Maricaulis maris: one gene and its partner. The protein of the gene in region 1 interacts with the protein of each later gene in a pairwise test. Links are inferred from orthologs where the notes say so. Each region holds a gene or a part of one and is shown on either strand. Other genes may lie near its edges. The genes, in order: hfq and rho.

What was found.
Region 2: the proteins of hfq (region 1) and rho interact in binary tests that used the Escherichia coli proteins (3 or more experiments, as listed by UniProt). The link is inferred for Maricaulis maris from one-to-one orthologs.

What each region holds. Positions count from the first base shown.
Region 1 is NZ_AP027270.1:1,460,339-1,475,178, forward strand. What follows is about bases 1,585-4,519. They hold hfq (RNA chaperone Hfq), read right to left. Parts: upstream 3,221-4,519; coding sequence 2,948-3,220; downstream 1,585-2,947. Other genes in these bases: mazG (nucleoside triphosphate pyrophosphohydrolase), read left to right, coding at 1,585-1,598; hflX (GTPase HflX), read right to left, coding at 1,599-2,951; AAA969_RS06860 (D-amino-acid transaminase), read right to left, coding at 3,327-4,175; AAA969_RS06865 (TrkH family potassium uptake protein), read right to left, coding at 4,183-4,519. Also shown: AAA969_RS06840 (MBL fold metallo-hydrolase), read left to right, coding at 1-446; more of mazG, read left to right, coding at 777-1,584; more of AAA969_RS06865, read right to left, coding at 4,520-5,586; Trk system potassium transporter TrkA, read right to left, coding at 5,590-6,963; AAA969_RS06875 (sigma-54-dependent transcriptional regulator), read right to left, coding at 6,985-8,373; AAA969_RS06880 (PAS domain-containing sensor histidine kinase), read right to left, coding at 8,377-10,590; AAA969_RS06885 (sigma-54-dependent transcriptional regulator), read right to left, coding at 10,664-11,929; AAA969_RS06890 (two-component system sensor histidine kinase NtrB), read right to left, coding at 11,926-12,987; tRNA dihydrouridine synthase DusB, read right to left, coding at 12,984-13,928; AAA969_RS06900 (bifunctional 2-C-methyl-D-erythritol 4-phosphate cytidylyltransferase/2-C-methyl-D-erythritol 2,4-cyclodiphosphate synthase), read left to right, coding at 14,063-14,840. UniProt on the Escherichia coli protein: RNA chaperone that binds small regulatory RNA (sRNAs) and mRNAs to facilitate mRNA translational regulation in response to envelope stress, environmental stress and changes in metabolite concentrations.
Region 2 is NZ_AP027270.1:3,027,616-3,030,433, forward strand. It holds rho (transcription termination factor Rho), read right to left. Parts: upstream 2,156-2,818; coding sequence 845-2,155; downstream 1-844. Other genes in the region: AAA969_RS14465 (quinone oxidoreductase family protein), read left to right, coding at 1-831; AAA969_RS14475 (CopD family protein), read right to left, coding at 2,378-2,818. UniProt on the Escherichia coli protein: Facilitates transcription termination by a mechanism that involves Rho binding to the nascent RNA, activation of Rho's RNA-dependent ATPase activity, and release of the mRNA from the DNA template.

The DNA of each region.
Region 1 (14,840 bases):
CTAATTCAGGCTATCCACCGATCCTCGACCAACGTCCGATGCCGGGCTTTGGCGAGGTTGTTGATGTTGACGGCCCGGGTGGCTGTGTCGCGATCATCCCGTTTGACCAGGAACACGGTCCGATACGCTCGCTTGGTTTCCGGGTCGGTGATTTGGCGTATTCCGCCGACATCAACGGTTTGCCCGATGACAGCGCCGCGATCCTGTCGGGCGTGAAATGCTGGGTCGTCGATGCCTTGCGCGACGAACCACACCCGACGCATTTCCACCTCGACGACGCGCTCGAAGCGATCGCACGGGTTGGGCAGCCGCTCGGTGTCCTGACCAATCTCCACAACACGCTCGATTACGAGACGCTCGCCGCGCGACTGCCGGAGGGTGTCCGACCAGCCCATGACGGGATCCGGATTGAGCAGAGCGGCGACAGGATTTCCATCCTCGATTGAGGGTCGCCGACGTTTTTGTGGCCACCGGGCTCAGTTTGGGCCGGCTCGATAATCCGCTCTTGCATTTCTCATAATATTTATTATGCGCGTTATTGATGCGTGTCTGTTCGCGTGCCCCATGCGCTCCTCTTCCGCCCCCATCTCATTTTCTCCATGTAAATTCATATATATAAGAGCGATGCTTAATCGCTCACTTTACTCGGGCTTTCGTTCGCGTGGTATGAGAGGTCGGAAATGCCTTCCTGCTTTAAGTATCAATCGCCCGACGCAATCCGCGCAAATCGGATTAGGCTCGGCGCGATTCCCCGCTGGCCACATTCCGGAGCCGAGATGTCCACGCCGCCCGAAACCCTGCCCCCGATCGACCGCCTGATTGCCATCATGGCGAAGCTGCGTGATCCCGACGGAGGATGCCCGTGGGACCTGGAACAGGATTTCGCCAGCATCGCGCCCTACACGATCGAGGAAGCCTATGAAGTTGCCGATGCGATTGAGCGGAAGCGTTATGACGAGCTCAAGGACGAGCTGGGCGATCTCTTGCTCCAGGTCGTGTTTCACAGCCGCATGGCCGAGGAAGACGGATTGTTCCGTTTCGATGACGTCGCAGCGGCGATCAACGACAAGATGATCCGCCGACACCCGCACGTTTTCGGTGATCTCGCGACCCGTGATTCAGAGACGCAAACGGCGGAATGGGAAGCGATCAAGGCCCGCGAGCGCAAGGCGTCAGACAAGGGCACCAGCCTTCTGGACGATGTGCCGATCGCCCTTCCCGCGCTCAAGCGCGCCCAGAAGCTGCAAAAGCGCGCCGCCACCGTCGGCTTCGACTGGCCAACCGCGAACCATGTTCTGGCCAAGGTGGATGAGGAATTGGCTGAGGTTCGCGAGGCCATGGCGGCCGGCGATCAGGAGGCTGTCGCCGAGGAGATCGGCGATCTGATCTTCGTGTGCACCAATCTCGGTCGCAAGATGAAGATTGATGTCGAGGCCGCGACCCGCGGTGCGAATGCCAAGTTCGAACGCCGCTTCCGGCATATCGAGGACACGCTGTCAGCTCGGGGAAAAAGGCCCCAGGACACGCCACTGGACGAGATGGAAGCCCTGTGGAACGACGCCAAACGGATCGAAAAATCGACGCCGGTCTCGGGCTGATCAGAAGTCGTCTTCGTCCTCGACCTCGCCAATCCCCTGCGGGATGGCCAGTTCCGGGAATTGCGAGCGGAAGCGCCCGGCCTCGACCGGGTGCAGGCGGACCTGAAGCGTGGTCGCCCCGGTCTCGGGATTGACCTTGCTGGCCAGCACATCGCCATGAGCATGCAACCAGGCCAGCGCCCGGGCATCCTGCGGCGGAATGTGGATTTCAACCCGCTCATCCTCGGTCGAAAGCGCCCGTTCAATCGCCTCAATGAAGGTCTCGACACCCATTCCGGTAATCGCTGAGAGGGCCAGCTTTATCGGCCGGCCGGCCTTCAGATTGGCCATCTGGACGGTGATCGCGAGGTCTTCACTGTCTTCCTCGTCGAGCCGGTCGGCCTTGTTCCAGGCTTCAATCATGGCCTGGTCATGGCTGGGCCCGGCTTCAATCGCATCGAGCACGCTCTCGACATCCTGGATCCGCCCGACCCGGTCCGGATCCGAGGCGTCGATCACATGGACGAGCAGGTCGGCTTCACGCACTTCCTCGAGGGTGGCGCGGAAGGCCGCAATCAGCTCGGTCGGCAGGTCGGTGATGAACCCCACCGTGTCGGACAGCAGGATGCGGGTGCCACCAGGCAGGTCGACCGCCCTCACCGTCGGGTCCAGGGTCGCGAAAGGCATGTCCTGTGCGAACACGCCTGCCCCGGTCAACGCATTGAACAAGGTGGACTTTCCGGCGTTGGTATAGCCGACGAAGGCGACCGTCGGGAACGGTACATCCTGGCGCTGGGCACGGTGCAGGGTCCGGGTACGGCGGACCTCGTCGAGCTGGCGACGCAGCTTCGCCATCTTCTCGTTGAGGAGGCGCCGGTCGGTCTCGATCTGGGTCTCGCCGGGGCCGGCCAGGAAGCCGCGACCGCCACGCTGGCGTTCAAGGTGGGTCCAGGTCCGCACGAGCCTGGAGCGCTCATAGGCCAGGCGGGCCAGCTCGACTTGCAGCACGCCTTCCTTGGTCCGGGCGCGCTGACCGAAAATCTCAAGGATCAGACCGGTCCGGTCGATCACTTTCACATTCCAGGCTTTTTCCAGATTGCGCTGCTGGATCGGAGACAGGGCTGTATCGATGACCGCGACATTGGCCTCAAGCTCGGTGATCAGGTCACCGATTTCAGCCATCTTGCCGCGGCCGAAATAGCGTCCGCTGTCGATCTTTCGCGTTTGCAGGATGAAGGCGTCCGCGACCTCAAGATCAAGGGCTTCAGCCAGACCGGACGCTTCTTCAAGACGCGCGTCCGCACGCGCCATGTCGGCGCGGCTGGCGGGATGTATGACAAGGGCGCGCGATACCGGCGCCTCGCGCTCAATCAATCCGTGGCGCTCTCTTCCACTGCGTCGTCATCCGCCTTGTCATCCTCGAACAGGGAGACCGGAGCTGCCGGCATGATGGTCGAGATGGCGTGCTTGTAGACGAGCTGGGACAGCCCGTCGCGACGGAGCAGGACACAGAAATTGTCGAACCAGGTCACAACGCCCTGCAGCTTTACCCCGTTGACGAGGAAGATGGTCAGAGGCGTCTTCGTTTTACGCACAGAGTTCAGGAAGACATCCTGGAGGTTTTGTTTTTTATCGTGCGACATGTTGGCTCCGCAGGCGTCGCTTTGATCAGCGATTCATGCCTAGGGTATACAGGCCCTGCCTTAAGCTGCAACCACTTCATTTTGCATGGGAAGCTCGGCTTCGCGCTCAGGCCTCGGCGAGGTAGGTCTCGCGCAGGGCCCGGGCCAGCGAGCCGGGGGCGCCATTGGCTACCGTCTTGCCATCGATCGACACCACCGGGGTCACGAATGAGGTTGCCGAGGTGAGGAAAGCCTCACGCGCATCGAGCGCCTCCGCAGGGGTGAAGGCCCTCTCCTCAATTTCCAGGCCAAGTCGTTGGGCACAATCAAGAATTCGTGCCCGCGTGATGCCGTGCAGGATGCCGTTATCGGCCTGACGGGTCAGCAGTTTTCCGGCCTTGGTGACGATCCAGGCATTGGTCGAGCTGCCCTCGGTGACATATCCGTCCGCGTCAACCTGCCAGGCCTCGGCAGCGCCCGCCTCGTAAGCCGCCTGCTTGGCGAGGACATTCGGCAACAGGTTGACGGTTTTGATATCACAGCGTGCCCAGCGCTGGTCCGGCACCGTAATGACGCCAATACCGGTCTCGGCCCGCCTGTCCGCCGCTGCGAAGTCGAGCCGTTTGCAGGTCAGCACGATGGTCGGGGTGATCGCCTGTTTCGGGAAGGCATGATCGCGGCGGGCCTGGCCGCGGGAAATCTGGAGATAGACCAGCCCGTTGCTGACCCGGTTCCGCCGCAGCAATTCGCGAATGATGCGCTCGAGCGCGGGGCGCGAGCGGGGTTCCGGAATCCGCAGCTCTGCCAGCGAGCGTGACAGGCGCTGGAAATGCCCGTCGGCATCCATCAGACGTCCGTCGCGGACACTCCAGACCTCATAGACCGCATCGGCAAACTGAAAGCCGCGATCCTCGACATGGATGGCGGCGTCAGGGTGCGCACAAAAGCGGCCGTTTACATAAGCGAAGCGCATCAGCTTTCCGTCATTTCCTGAAGAAGAGAGCCCAGATGGCGGCGACGGCCGCAAGGACCTCCAGACGCCCGAGGATCATGGCTGAAATAAGGATGGGTTTGGTCTGGTCCGGCAATTGGTTCCAGCTCGTCAGCGGTTGCGACTGGTTGAGCATGGGACCGATATTGGCGAGGGCCGATGTCATGGCAATGAAGGCCGTTTCGAAGTCGAGGCCGGCGCCCGTCAGCGCCATCGTCCCGAGCCCGATCGCCGCCACGAAGGCCAGCACATAGGACCAGATACCGACCAAGGCCCCCTCGTGAACCCGGCGCCCCCGGAAGGTCACCGGGACCATGCTGCGGGGGTCCGACAGGACAGCAAGTTCGGCCCCCATCCGCTTCCACAATAGCAGGATGCGCGAGACCTTGATGCCGCCGGTCGTCGACGCTGCCGAACCGCCGATCAGGGCGACAAAAATCGAGGCGGCCAGAGCGGGGATCACCCCGCCACCGGCGGAAAATCCGCTGGTCGACACGATGAAGGCCGCGTCCATGAGGTCGGAGAACGGGGTGCCGGGGCGCGCCAGGATGAAGAAGCCGCCAAGCCCGATCACCAGCGCGCCGATCCCGAGAATGTCGGGATCCCGCAGCACGGAGCGGTCACGGATGACATCCCAGAACAGGGCGATATTGAGTGATCCGACGAGACAGCCGATCACGATCCAGCCGGTCGAGACCGGGCCTATAGTCGCCAGCAGACCGCCGTCGGTGACCGTGTAACCGCTGGTCGAAATCGCACTCATGGCCAGCACAGTGGATGCAAACAAGCCGTTGCCAGCGAACAGCAGGCCGAGCCAGATCACCGAGGTCATGACGGCATAGATCATGCCGACACGGCGCGCCGCGACCGGAAGGTGCGAGAACACGTCGTCGGACCGAAGGGTCAGGAGAGCGGACTTGCGGATCGCGGGCACATCCCGGTCGAGGGCTGCGAAGATGCCGATGGCAAGCAGAAGCGTCGCATAGCCCCCGAGCCAGGCGAGGATCGCCCGCCAGAAGATCAGCGAGCGCGGCAGGTCATCGGCCGGCAGCAGGGTCGCACCGGTTGTGGTGACCGCGGAATAAGCCTCGAACACGGCGTCCAGGGGATCGAAATACCCGGTCAGCCAGAACGGTAGCGCGGCCATCGCGGGCGCCGTGATCCAGGACAGGAGGGCCAGTCCCAGCGCGTCCAGAGCACTCGCCTTCGAGCGCATGCCGCGGGTCGCGGCGAGGATGAAGACACCCGGGATGAAGGCAATCAGTGCTGTGGTCGCAAACAGTGGTGCCAGATGCGGCTCGCCGATGGCGACCGCAACGAAGGCCGCAAACAGCGCTACGCCGGCCAGGAGAACCCAGAGCGCACCCAGCGGCCGGAGGAAGGCGACAGGCGTCATCGATCAGAAATATTCGAGGCTGACGCGGAAGAGGTGCTCGACCTTGGGGATCAGCGCGGTGTTGCAGAACAGCAGAACGCGATCATTCTCGCGGATCCGGCCGTCATCACAGGGCAGGATGACCTTGTCCCCGCGAACCACGGCGCCGAGCGCCACACCATCGGGCAATTCCAGCTCGTCCAGCGTCTTGCCGACCAGCGGCGAGGTCGACAGCGCGACGCCTTCCAGCGCTTCCGCCTGCCCGCCGCCCAGACTTTGCAGCCCGGTAATGCGTCCGCGGCGGATATGCTGGAGGATGGTCGAAACCGTGGTCGCCCGCGGATCAATCAGGACGTCGATACCGAGCGCGTCGCGCAGGTTTTCGAAGGCCCGGTCATTGATCAGCGACAGGGCGCGCTCGGCCCCTTCCCGCTTGGCCATGACCGCAGACAGCATGTTGACCTTGTCGTCATTGGTCACACAGACCACGAGCTCGGCCTCGCTGACGCCGGCTTCACGCATCAGCTTGGCATCAAGCCCGTCACCGTGCAGGACAACGGTCTTCTTCAGGCTCTCGGCTGCCGCTTCGGCCCGCGACTTGTCGGCTTCGATCAGGCGGACCTTGACCCCGCCGGCGCGTTCCAGCGCCCGGGCGACATAGACGCCGATATTGCCGGCCCCGACCACCACCACACGGCGGATCTGTTCCGAGCTGCGTCCGAAGATATCGAGGATGCGACGGACCTGGCGGCTTTCGGTGACGACATAGACGTCATCCCCGGCGAGCAGCGGGTCATGTAGTTTGGGAATGAAAAGCGTTTGTTCGCGCTGCACCCCGACCACGGCCAGACGCAGGTCCGGGAAGAGCTCCATTACCTGCTCGGTCGTGGAGCCGGCCACCGGCGAGTTCTCGTCCAGGCGCAGGCCGAGCAGCTGCACCCGTCCGCCGGAGAAGACCGCGGTGTTGAATGCGCCCGGTGTTTCCACCCGCTGGAGAATGGCCCGACCGACCTCGAGCTCGGGCGAAATCACCACATCAACCGGCATGTTGCCGGTCGAGAACAGGTCGCCCCAGGCCGGGTCGAGATAGTTCTGGGCCCGAACCCGCGCGATCCGCATCGGCGTGTGGAAGAGCGAGTGGGCGACCTGGCAGGCCACCATGTTGGTCTCGTCCGAGTGCGTCACCGCAACGATCAGGTCAGCCTGCCGCGCGCCGGCCCGTTCGAGCACATCAGGGTGCGAGCCGTGGCCGACAACACCCTGCACGTCCAGATCGGTGACGACATTGTCGACCAGCTCGGTCGACCAGTCGACGACGGTCACCGCATTTCCCTCGCGGGCAAGGGCGCGGGCAATCCCGACGCCAACCTGCCCTGCTCCGCAGACAATCGCTTTCATGTCAGATCCATCCGTTCGGCGCTAGGCCGCGCCTTCGCGTTGCACGCTGCCAACCCCGAGCGATTTGAGTTTCCGATGCAAGGCCGAGCGCTCCATGCCGATGAAGGCTGCCGTGCGTGAAATATTGCCGCCAAAGCGGTCGATCTGGGCCTTGAGATACTCGCGCTCGAAATTCTCCCGCGCTTCGCGCAGAGACAAGGCGATCATCTTCTCCGCGTCAAACCCGACATCCTGGTTCTCGCGCGTCACGACTTCCGAGGGCAGCGAGTCGAGGGTGATCGGCTCATCCAGCGAGCCGGTCGCCAAAATGAGGAGCCGCTCGATATTATTGCGCAACTGACGCACATTGCCCGGCCAGCCATGCGCCTGCAGGGCTGCCATCACGTCATCGCCGAAGCGCCGTCGCGGAAGCCCGGCCGACGCTGTCAGCCGATCGACAAAGTGCGCGACCAGCGAGGGAATATCCTCGCGGCGGTCGGCCAGCGGCGGGACCTGGACCGGGACAACCGCGAGGCGGTGATAGAGGTCCTCGCGGAACAGCCCGCCCTGGATCCGACCGGCAAGGTCCTGAGCGGTCGAGGAGATGACGCGCACATTGACCTGAACGTCGGCGGCGCCGCCGATCCGCCGGAACCGTTGCTCGACCAGCAGGCGCAGCAGCTTGGTCTGCGTGTCCTTGGGCATATCAGCGATTTCGTCGAGATAGAGCGTGCCGCCATGCGCGCGTTCGAGCAGGCCGACATGCTTGACGCTGCCATCCTCGTTCTCGCGCCCGAACAACTCTTCCTCGACGCCTTCCGGCGACATGCCCGGCGCACTGACGGCAACGAAGTCCGACTGCGCCCGGGGCGAGCTCTCATGGATCAGCCGGGCGACCAGCTCCTTGCCGGCGCCCGACGGGCCGCGGATCAGGACCCGACTATTGGTCGGTGCGACGCGGTCGATCAACTGGCGCACCTGGGTGATACCGCTGGACTCGCCGATCAGCGAAGCCTGGCCATCACCCCGCGCGCGCAATTGCGCGTTTTCCTGACGAAGGCGGCTGGTTTCCAGCGCCCGCGTCACCGTCAGCAACAGCTTGTCGCTCTTGAACGGCTTCTCGAGGAAGTCATACGCCCCCTTGCGGATTGCCGCGACCGCCGTCTCGATCGTGCCATGTCCGGAGATCACAATGACCGGCATGTTGGCATCAATCGAGCGGAACTCGTCGAGCAGCTCGATCCCGTCCAACCGGCTGCCCTGCAGCCAGACGTCGAGGATGACCAGCGACGGCTTGCGCGCGCGGATTTCGGCCAAGGCCCCGTCTGCATCCGCAGCCTCCCGGGTCTCATAGCCGTCGTCTTCGAGCAGGCCGCCGATCAGTTCACGGATATCCGCCTCATCATCCACGATCAGTATGTCGCGAGCCATGGATCAGGCCTCCTGTACGTTTTGAAGTTCTTGTTCCGGCGTTTCCGCCAGCGGGAAGATCAAGCGCACGACCGCCCCCGGCCCGCTCGCTGGCAGGTCAAGTTCGAGCCGTCCCTTGTGGTCTTCCATCACGCGCTTGACGATCGCCAGGCCCAGCCCGGTCCCTTTCTCGCGCGTGGTCATGTAGGGCTCTGTCAGACGTTCACGGTTCGGCGTTGGCCAGCCAAGCCCGTTATCGGTGACTTCAATCACGGCGAAACCGTCCTGCTCGGTCAGCTCGACCGCGATGGTGCCGGGTGCGCCATCCTTCTCCATCCGCGCGTCGACGCTCTCCGACGCATTCTTGAGAATATTCGCGAGCGCCTGCCCGGACAGGCGCGAGTCGCACAATCCCAGAACCGGCCTGGACGGCTTGTCGAAGGTGACATCGATCGAGGGCGAGGCCACCCGCCGCGCGAAGACGGCGGACTTGGTCAGCTCGCCCAGCTCGACCTCCTCGACCTTGGGCTGGGGCATGCGCGCGAAGGAGGAGAACTCATCGACCATGCGGCCGATGTCACTGACCTGCCGGATAATGGTCTCGGTACAGCGGTCGAAGGTTTCCAGATCGCTCTGGATCTCGGCGCGATACTTCCGCTTGATCCGCTCGGCCGAGAGCTGGATCGGGGTCAGCGGATTCTTGATCTCGTGGGCGATCCGGCGCGCGACCTCGCGCCAGGCTGCATTCCGCTGGGCGGTGACGAGACGGGTGACATCATCGAAGGTGATGACCAGCCCGGCCTCCTCGTCCATCGAGGCACGCGCGGTGATATGGCGGATCTGCTCGTCCGGTGTTTCCAGGTCAATCTGCGCTTCTGCGACCACCCCCGGTCGGCGCCGCGCATCCAGCACAAGATCGGTCAGGGCGGGTGAGATGTCCTCAAGGCGCGTGCCGATCTGGTCATCCGAGCCGGGCGACAGCATGCCGATCGCCGAGCGGTTGATCAGCGTTACCTTGTTGTCCTTGTCGAGGCCAATCACCCCGGCGCGGACACCGGCCAGAATGGCTTCGATAAAGGCGCGGCGCTGCTCGCTCTCGGCGTGACTCTCTATCAATTCGCGGCGCTGGCTGCGAAGCTGACGGGTCATCCGGTTGAAGGCCCGCGCCAGGGCCGCGATTTCGTCATCATCGCGGCCCATCTGGACACGCGCTTCCAGATCACCGCGACGCACCCGTTCGGCGGCTGCAACCAGCCGTGAAATCGGGGTCACAACGCGGGTCGCGGCACTCAGGCCGAGCCAGACCGAGCCGATCAGGATCAGCGCGGCAACCTCGAAATAGAGCAGGAAGAAGGTTTGCCGGATCGTGCTTTCCTGTTCGTCAGCCCGGCGCAGCGCCACCCGCGCTTCCTCCATCTGGCGGAACAGGTCCACATTCATCGGGATCGAGACGTAGAGATAGGCGTCCTCATACCCTTCCAGCTGGTGCAGCAGGCGGACGACATCGGTGCCGACCGGGGTGAACTCCGGCGTCGAGACGGCCACACCGCCCTCGCCGGCCAGTTCGTAGAGCCGCGTGGACGGCGCAACATAAGGCTCGTTTTCCTGAAACCGTGTCCGCGCCAGCAAATTGCCGCGACCATCGACGATATAGGCCGCAGAGAAACGCTGTTCGGCGGCGAGCGAGCTCAGCCCCCAGACATACTGGATCCGGCTGGAACTGAAGGCCTCGACCGCGTCGGGCTGATTGAGCGCTTCAGCCATGGCGCTCAGCTTGTAGCCGGCCTCGCTGGTCTCACGCTCGTAAATCTCGCGCGCCACGGTCGCAGTGCCGTCGACAACTGTGGCAATGCGCTCACCAAACCAGTAATCGACCCCGCGATTGAGGACGGCGCCCAGAAACAGCGCCGCCAGAACCGCCGGCGCCGCTGCCGCAAGCGAGAACAGGGCCACAAAGCGCAGATGCAGTCGCGGGGTCGGCTCGCCAAAGCGGCGCGCCCGTACCCGCCGGATAAAACGGACCACCACAACGCAGCCCAACCCGAAAATGAGAACAGCATTGCCGATCAGGAGCGCGGTCGCTGACCGGTCGCTCAGCCGCATCAAACCGTTGTCACCAAGCAGTCCGGTAGCAGCGACGGTGAGGAAGATGGCAGATGTGACAAAGCCAATGCCGAACAAGGCGGCAGATCGCGGCGAGATATTGCGGATCAGTGGCTTCGTGGCAGTGGTCGGCAAGTGTGAGCTCACGTGTTGCAGATGCGCATCATTACTCCGTTGTTGCGCCCAATCAACACCCGTGATGCAGAGGTCACATATCGCGCGTTTCCTCGCCCAGCTCCGCAAGCCGGCGCGCCAGCGTATTGCGGTTCAAACCCAGCATTTCGGCCGCTCTTGAGCGGTTTCCACCACAGCGGTCGAGGGCTTGGCTGAACAGGGCCCGATCAACCGCGTCGATGGCAACGGTCCGGGCGTTGTCGCGACTCAGGGAAAGCGCCGCGATCGCATTGGCGTGGACGTCGAGGTCCTCGCGCGCATCACCGGCGTCAGCCGTGAAGGCCGAGAGCACGTCTTCTAGGCCGGCAACACGGCCGCGAGTTGCCAGCGACAGGCGCGACAGGACAGAGCGCAATTCGACCACATTGCCGGTCCAGGCCGAGCCCTGGAGATACTGGATCGCGTCCTTCGAGAGGCGCACCACCTCCTGCTTGTCGCGGCGCGCGAACTGGCCGAGGAAGGTTTCACACAGAGCCGGGATGTCACTGCGGCGTTCACGCAGTGGCGGGACCGAGATCACGCATTCCGACAGACGCGCCACCAGCCGGCTATCCAGGCCCGCGTCCGGCGAATGCGAGGCCGTGGCGATCACGCGACCGATACCGGCATCAAGCGCGTCGCGTGCCGCCCTTTGCTGTTCGGCATTCCACTCTTCCAGTCGCAGCCAGACCACCTGGCGGGCCGCCTGCGTCGAGCGGAACACGTCAGACGCCGGATTGGAGGGGGTGACGACAATCGCGTCGTCCGAGGCGATCCCGCGGGCCCGCAGCAGGGCTTCGGCCGCCTGTCGCTTGCCGACGCCCGGTTCGCCAGTGATCATGACATGGGCCTGGCTCGTCGCGGCCCGGGCAATCGCCTTGAAGGCGGACTGCATGGCCGCCGATTGACCGATAAAGCCGGTTGGCTCCTCCGCCGGCCTGGTCCGGCCGGCCTTGGTCTCCTCGCCCAGCGCTGCCGCGACGGCGGCGATCATATCATCGAGGTCGAAGGGTTTGGGCAGATACTCGAACACCCCGCCCTTGGCCGCACTGATCGCCGTCGAGGCCGTCGCCTGCGCGCTCATCACGATGACCGGCAATTGCGGGCGCAGGCGCGAGACGAGGCCGAGATTTTCGAGGAAATTCGTCCCGTCCAGCAGGACGTCCGCGAGCAGGAGGTCGCCCTCGCCATTGCGGATCCAGTTCAGCGCCGTGTCCGGCGATGCGGTCGCCCGGACCTGGTAGCCGGCAGACCCGAGCGCGCGCGACAGGATCAGCTTGAGACTGTCATCATCTTCCAAAAGCAGGATGCGAGCGGTCACGGCAGGTCCCTCTTGGCTATCGGCAGGCGGATATTGAAAACGGTTCGACCCGGATGGCTCTCGAAATCGATCTGCCCGTCGTGCAGGGCAGCAATCCGGGCCGCAAACGCCAGGCCGAGCCCCTCGCCGGCAGGCTTGGTGGTCACGAAGGGAGTGAAGATACCCGATCCGAGCGTTTCGGGAATGCCCGGTCCATTGTCGCGGACCGACAGGACGAGCGGGGTCGGATTGCCCCCGGTACGGCTTTTCGGCCCGGCATCGAAGCGCGTCTCGATGACGATTTCAGCGGCCGGGTCCGAGCGAACGGCGTCGAGCGCATTTTGCAGCAGGTTGAGAACGACCTGCATCAACAGGTCCGGATCGCCCTTGATGGTCGGCAGGGAGGGGTCAAAATTCTCGCGCAGCACACCCCTCGTGGCGGCATCGGCGCGGTGCAGGCTGTCCATCGCGTTGACAGCCAGCAGGTTGAGATTGATCTCGGATTGCACGCCAAGCTGGATATCCCCGACCCGGCTCCAGTGATCGGCCAGGCGGGTGATCCGGTCGACATCCTGGATGATCAGCCGGGCCAGGTCGCGCGCGCCCTCGATCCCGGTCTCACGCCGGATCAGCTGGGCAGCGCCGCGGACGCTGGCCAGCGGATTCTTGAGCTCGTGCGCCAGCATGCGACCAAAACCCAGCGCCGGCGCTTCGGACGCCTTGGCCCCCATTTCCTGATGCGGCAGCACCGAGAGAACCAGCTGGCCGTGCTCCTCAGACCAGCGGGCATGAACATCGAAGGGCCCGCCGCCGCCGAGCATGCGTCCAAGAGCGACAACGGTACGTTGGCTGCCGCACGCCTGCTCGATGATATCGGCCAGCTGGGCGCAGGTTGCCGACAGGGTGTCGAACCGGCCCTTGCCCATATGGCGCATGGACAGGCCAAGCCATTCCTCGGCCTGGGTATTGGCCCAGACGCAGCGGGCCGCACCGGAGAAGACGAGAATCGGGATCGCGGCCTGGTCGGCGGCCAGGGAGGCGGCCAGGGAGGCGGCGCCGGGCGCCGCTGCGGGGCTCATGCGACCGCACGTCCGTCAAGCTGGCGCAGGCCATCGAGCGCCGCGTGAATATCCGCCGGCCGCTCGGACCGGCACAGGCTGGCGCGCTGGGCGCGGACCCAGTCGGCATCCCCGGCGCCGCACTCGACGTCGCAGAAGCTGGCAAAATGTTTGCGGATCATGCGGATACCGAGATTTTCGCCATAATGCAGAAGGCTGTCCTCGAACTGGGCGGCGAGCGCGTCGATCTTGTCGGACCAGGGCGTTTCCACTGCGGCCTGGCCAAGCAGTTCGCGGCCGACCTCGCCGAGGAGCCAGGGGCGTCCCTGCGCGGCGCGCCCGATCATCACGGCGGCAGCGCCGGACTTTTCCAGCGCGCTGCGGGCGTCGGCAGTGGTGTGGATATCGCCATTGACGATGACCGGCAGATCAACCGCCTCGACGACGGCGCGAACGGCCGACCAGTCGGCCTGACCCTTGTAGAATTGCTGGCGGGTCCGGCCGTGCACCGTGATCAGCTGGACGCCGGCATCGCGGGCCCGGCGGGCGAGGTCAGGTGCGTTGAGACTGTCATGGTCCCAGCCCAGCCGCATCTTCAGGGTGACCGGGCGGCTGGTCGCCCCGACAGTCGCTTCGATCAGGGTCAGGGCATGGTCGAGATCACGCATCAGGGCCGAGCCGGACAGTCCCTTGGTGACCTGGCGGGCCGGACATCCCATATTGATATCAATGACCTGCGCCCCGGCATCCTCGGCGATCCGGGCCCCTTCGGACATCCAGTGGGCCTCGCGGCCGGCGAGCTGGATGACGCAGGGCTGCAACGAGGCATCGAGCGCGGCCTTGCGGACCATGTCGCGGCGACCGGCGGCCAGGGCGTCGGAGGCGACCATTTCAGACACCACCATGCCAGCCCCGAAACGCTGCGCCTGGCGACGAAACGGCAGATCCGTCACCCCGGACATCGGCGCCAGGATGGTCGGGATTTCAATGCTGTGCGTTGCGATCGAGAAGCGCATGCGGCTGGACACATCCTTGGTGGACATCGTAATCCCGAAAGCTAGCGATCTTGCTGCGCTGCGGCAATGGACGAGGCCTGTTGATGAAGATCGGAGCTGTGATCGTGGCCGCCGGGCGCGGCGAACGGGCCGGTGGCGGCGTGCCGAAACAGTATCGCGCACTGGCCGGTTCCAGTGTGCTTCATCGTAGTGTTCATGCCCTGCTTCATCATGACCGGATCATGGGTATCATCGTGGTGGTCAATCCGGACGACCGCGACCACCTGACCGCCGTCGAACAGGCACTCGGCCAGACCCTGACCACCGTCGCCGGTGGCGCGACCCGCACCGCCTCGGTCCGGGCCGGACTGGACGCCGCCCAAGCAGCCGGTTTTGATGCCGTCCTGATCCATGACGCCGCCCGTCCCTTTGTCAGCCCGGCGCTGCTCGACCGGCTCACCGACGCCCTCGCCGAGCATTCGGCGGTCATTCCGGCGCTGCCGATCGCCGATGCCCTGTTTCGCGGTGACGAGGCCGGCATGACCATGGGTGATCCGGTGTCGCGCGACGGGCTGTACGCCGCACAGACGCCGCAGGCCTTTCATCTGGCGCCGCTGCTGGCAGCCTATGACAGGCTCGGTGACACCGCCCTGCCCGATGATGCGGCGGTGATCCGGGCGGCGGGCGGCACGGTTGCACTGATGACCGGCGAGGCCGACAATTTCAAACTGACGACGCCGGCGGATTTCGCGCGGGCCGAGAGGATGCTGATGCCCGACGCGATCACCGTCACCGGACAGGGTTTTGACGTGCACCGTCTCGAAGCGGCCGACAGCATGTGGCTGTGCGGGATCGAGATCCGGGAGGGTCTGGGACTGG
Region 2 (2,818 bases), 1.6 Mb from region 1 along the record:
TCGGGGCTTTACCCCGTGCCCCTGCCCGCCGGTATCGGATTGGAAGCCTCCGGCACCGTCGACGCCATCGGCACTGAGGTGAGCGGGTTTCAGCCCGGCGACCGCGTCGCCTATGGCGGCGGACCGCTTGGCGCCTATGCAGAGGTCAATATCGTCCCCGCGGGACGCGTCGCCCACCTGCCGGACGCGGTATCCTTTGACCAAGCGGCCGCCATCATGCTCAAGGGCATGACCGCGCGCTATCTCCTCAAGGAGACCTATGCCGTCAAACCCGGCGACACGATCCTGTTCCACGCAGCCGCGGGTGGAGTCGGTCTCCTGGTTTGCCAATGGGCCCGCGAGCTGGGAGCGACCGTGATCGGTACCGCCGGCAGTGAGGAAAAATGTGCCCTCGCGCGCGCAATGGGCGCGACCCACATGATCAACTATTCGAGCGAGAATGTCGTCTCCCGCGTCCATGAGATCACGGACGGAAAAGGCGTGCCCGTTGTCTATGACGGTGTCGGCAAGGATACTTTTGAGATGTCGCTGGATTGCCTGCAGCCGAGGGGTCTTCTGGCCAGCTTCGGTAATGCCTCCGGTCCGGTCACAGGGGTCGATCTCGGCATCCTGACCCAGAAGGGCTCGCTCTATGTCACCCGCCCGTCACTTGCCCATTATACGGCAAGCGAAGCTGCCCTTGCGGCCAATACGGCCGATGTCTTCGACGCCGTCGCACGGGGCATCCTGACGATCAGCGTCAATCAGCGCTTCGGCCTCGATGACGCCGTTCAGGCGCATGAAGCGCTGGAAGGCCGGCGGACGACAGGGGCCAGCATTCTGGTCCCCTGATCGCCCGACCCGGTCAGGTGTTCATGGAGTCGAAGAACTCGTCATTGGTCTTGGTCTGACGGAGCTTGTCGAGCAGGAACTCGATCGCATCCTGGGCACCCATCGGGTTGAGGATACGGCGCAACACATACATTTTCTGGAGCTGGCCGCGATCCACGAGGAGTTCCTCTTTCCGCGTTCCGGATTTGAGGATGTCGATGGCCGGGAAGACGCGTTTATCGGCAACCTTGCGGTCGAGAACCACTTCCGAGTTACCCGTACCCTTGAATTCCTCGAAGATGACTTCGTCCATCCGCGAGCCGGTATCGATCAGTGCGGTCGCAATGATGGTCAGCGAGCCGCCATTCTCGATATTCCGGGCAGCACCGAAGAAGCGTTTCGGACGCTGCAGGGCATTCGCGTCGACACCACCGGTGAGGACCTTGCCCGAGGACGGCACCACGGTGTTGTAGGCGCGGCCAAGACGGGTGATCGAGTCCAGCAGGATCACGACATCGCGCCCGTGCTCGACCAGGCGCTTTGCCTTTTCAATAACCATTTCGGCAACTTGGACATGACGCGTTGCCGGTTCGTCAAAGGTCGAAGCAATCACCTCGCCCTTCACCGTACGCTGCATGTCCGTCACTTCTTCCGGGCGCTCATCGATCAGCAGCACCATCAAGTAGCAATCCGGATGATTGCTTTCTATGGCGTGGGCGATGTTCTGCAGGAGGACGGTCTTACCGGTCCGGGGCGGCGCGACGATCAGGCCACGCTGGCCCTTGCCGAGCGGTGCCACAATATCGATGACGCGGCCCGAGCGATCCTTCACGGTGGGATCGGCAAGTTCCATGTTGAACCGGCTCTCGGGATAGAGCGGGGTAAGATTGTCGAAGTGGACCTTGTGACGGGCTGACTCCGGGTCCTGGAAATTGATCGTCGAGACCTTCAGAAGCGCGAAATATCGTTCGCCATCCCGCGGGCTCCTGATTTCACCCTCAACCGTGTCACCGGTTCGCAGGCCGAATTTCCGGATCTGGGTCGGCGAGACATAGATGTCATCCGGTCCGGCCAGGTAGTTCGATTCCGGTGCTCGCAGGAACCCGAACCCATCCTGCAAGACCTCGAGAACACCGCCGCCATGAATCTCGACATCCCGCTCGGCCAGGGCCTTGAGAATCGCGAACATCATGCCCTGCTTTCGCAGGGAGGATGCATTCTCGATTTCAAGCGCTTCGGCGAATTCGAGAAGCTCGGTCGGTTTCTTTTCCTTCAGTCCCTGGAGCGACATGTGCTCCAGGCCTTCAAGAAGAGCCGGTACAGGTAGGGAGGTTTCGTCAGTCATGATGATACTTCAGCTCAAGCACAAGAGCGTGGCCGCCAAAGGGCCTTACGCGATCAAGCAAGTCGGGTGCCGTCAAAGCGGAGGGTACCCGTGAATTGAGGAGCAGACGGGCGCGCTGAAAATCACGCGTCTCACGTCACGAAAGAAAGGATCCCGAAAAGGAGTCACGAAACCCTTGCCATGCAGGTCGCCCATCGTCAAGCGCCCACATATTTGTTCCTGCTATTTCAGGGCAACAACAGCAATCAGGACTATGGCGATCGCGAGAACAAACGGGACTTCATTGAGCATGCGATAGCGCTTGTCAGACCAGTCATTCGTTCCGTTCTGGAAGCGCTTGAACCGGGCCGAGAAAACCATGTGCAGACCGGTCATGAGGATGACCAGGACGAATTTGGCCGTCCAGGCCCAGCCCTGGAACACAGCCCAGCCGCCAGCCCGTTCCATGTTCGACCAGATCAGCGCTAGTCCCAGGATCCAGACCACGATCATGGCCGGGTTCATGATGATCTTGAGAAGACGCTGTTCCTGAAGTTTCAGGGTCTCGTCAAGCTCTCCGCCGGGCGTTGCGGCACAATGATAAACATAGAGCCGTGGCAAATAGAGCAGCCCGGCCATCCAGGCGATGACCGCGAGAATGTGGAAGGCGCGGAGCCAGTCGTA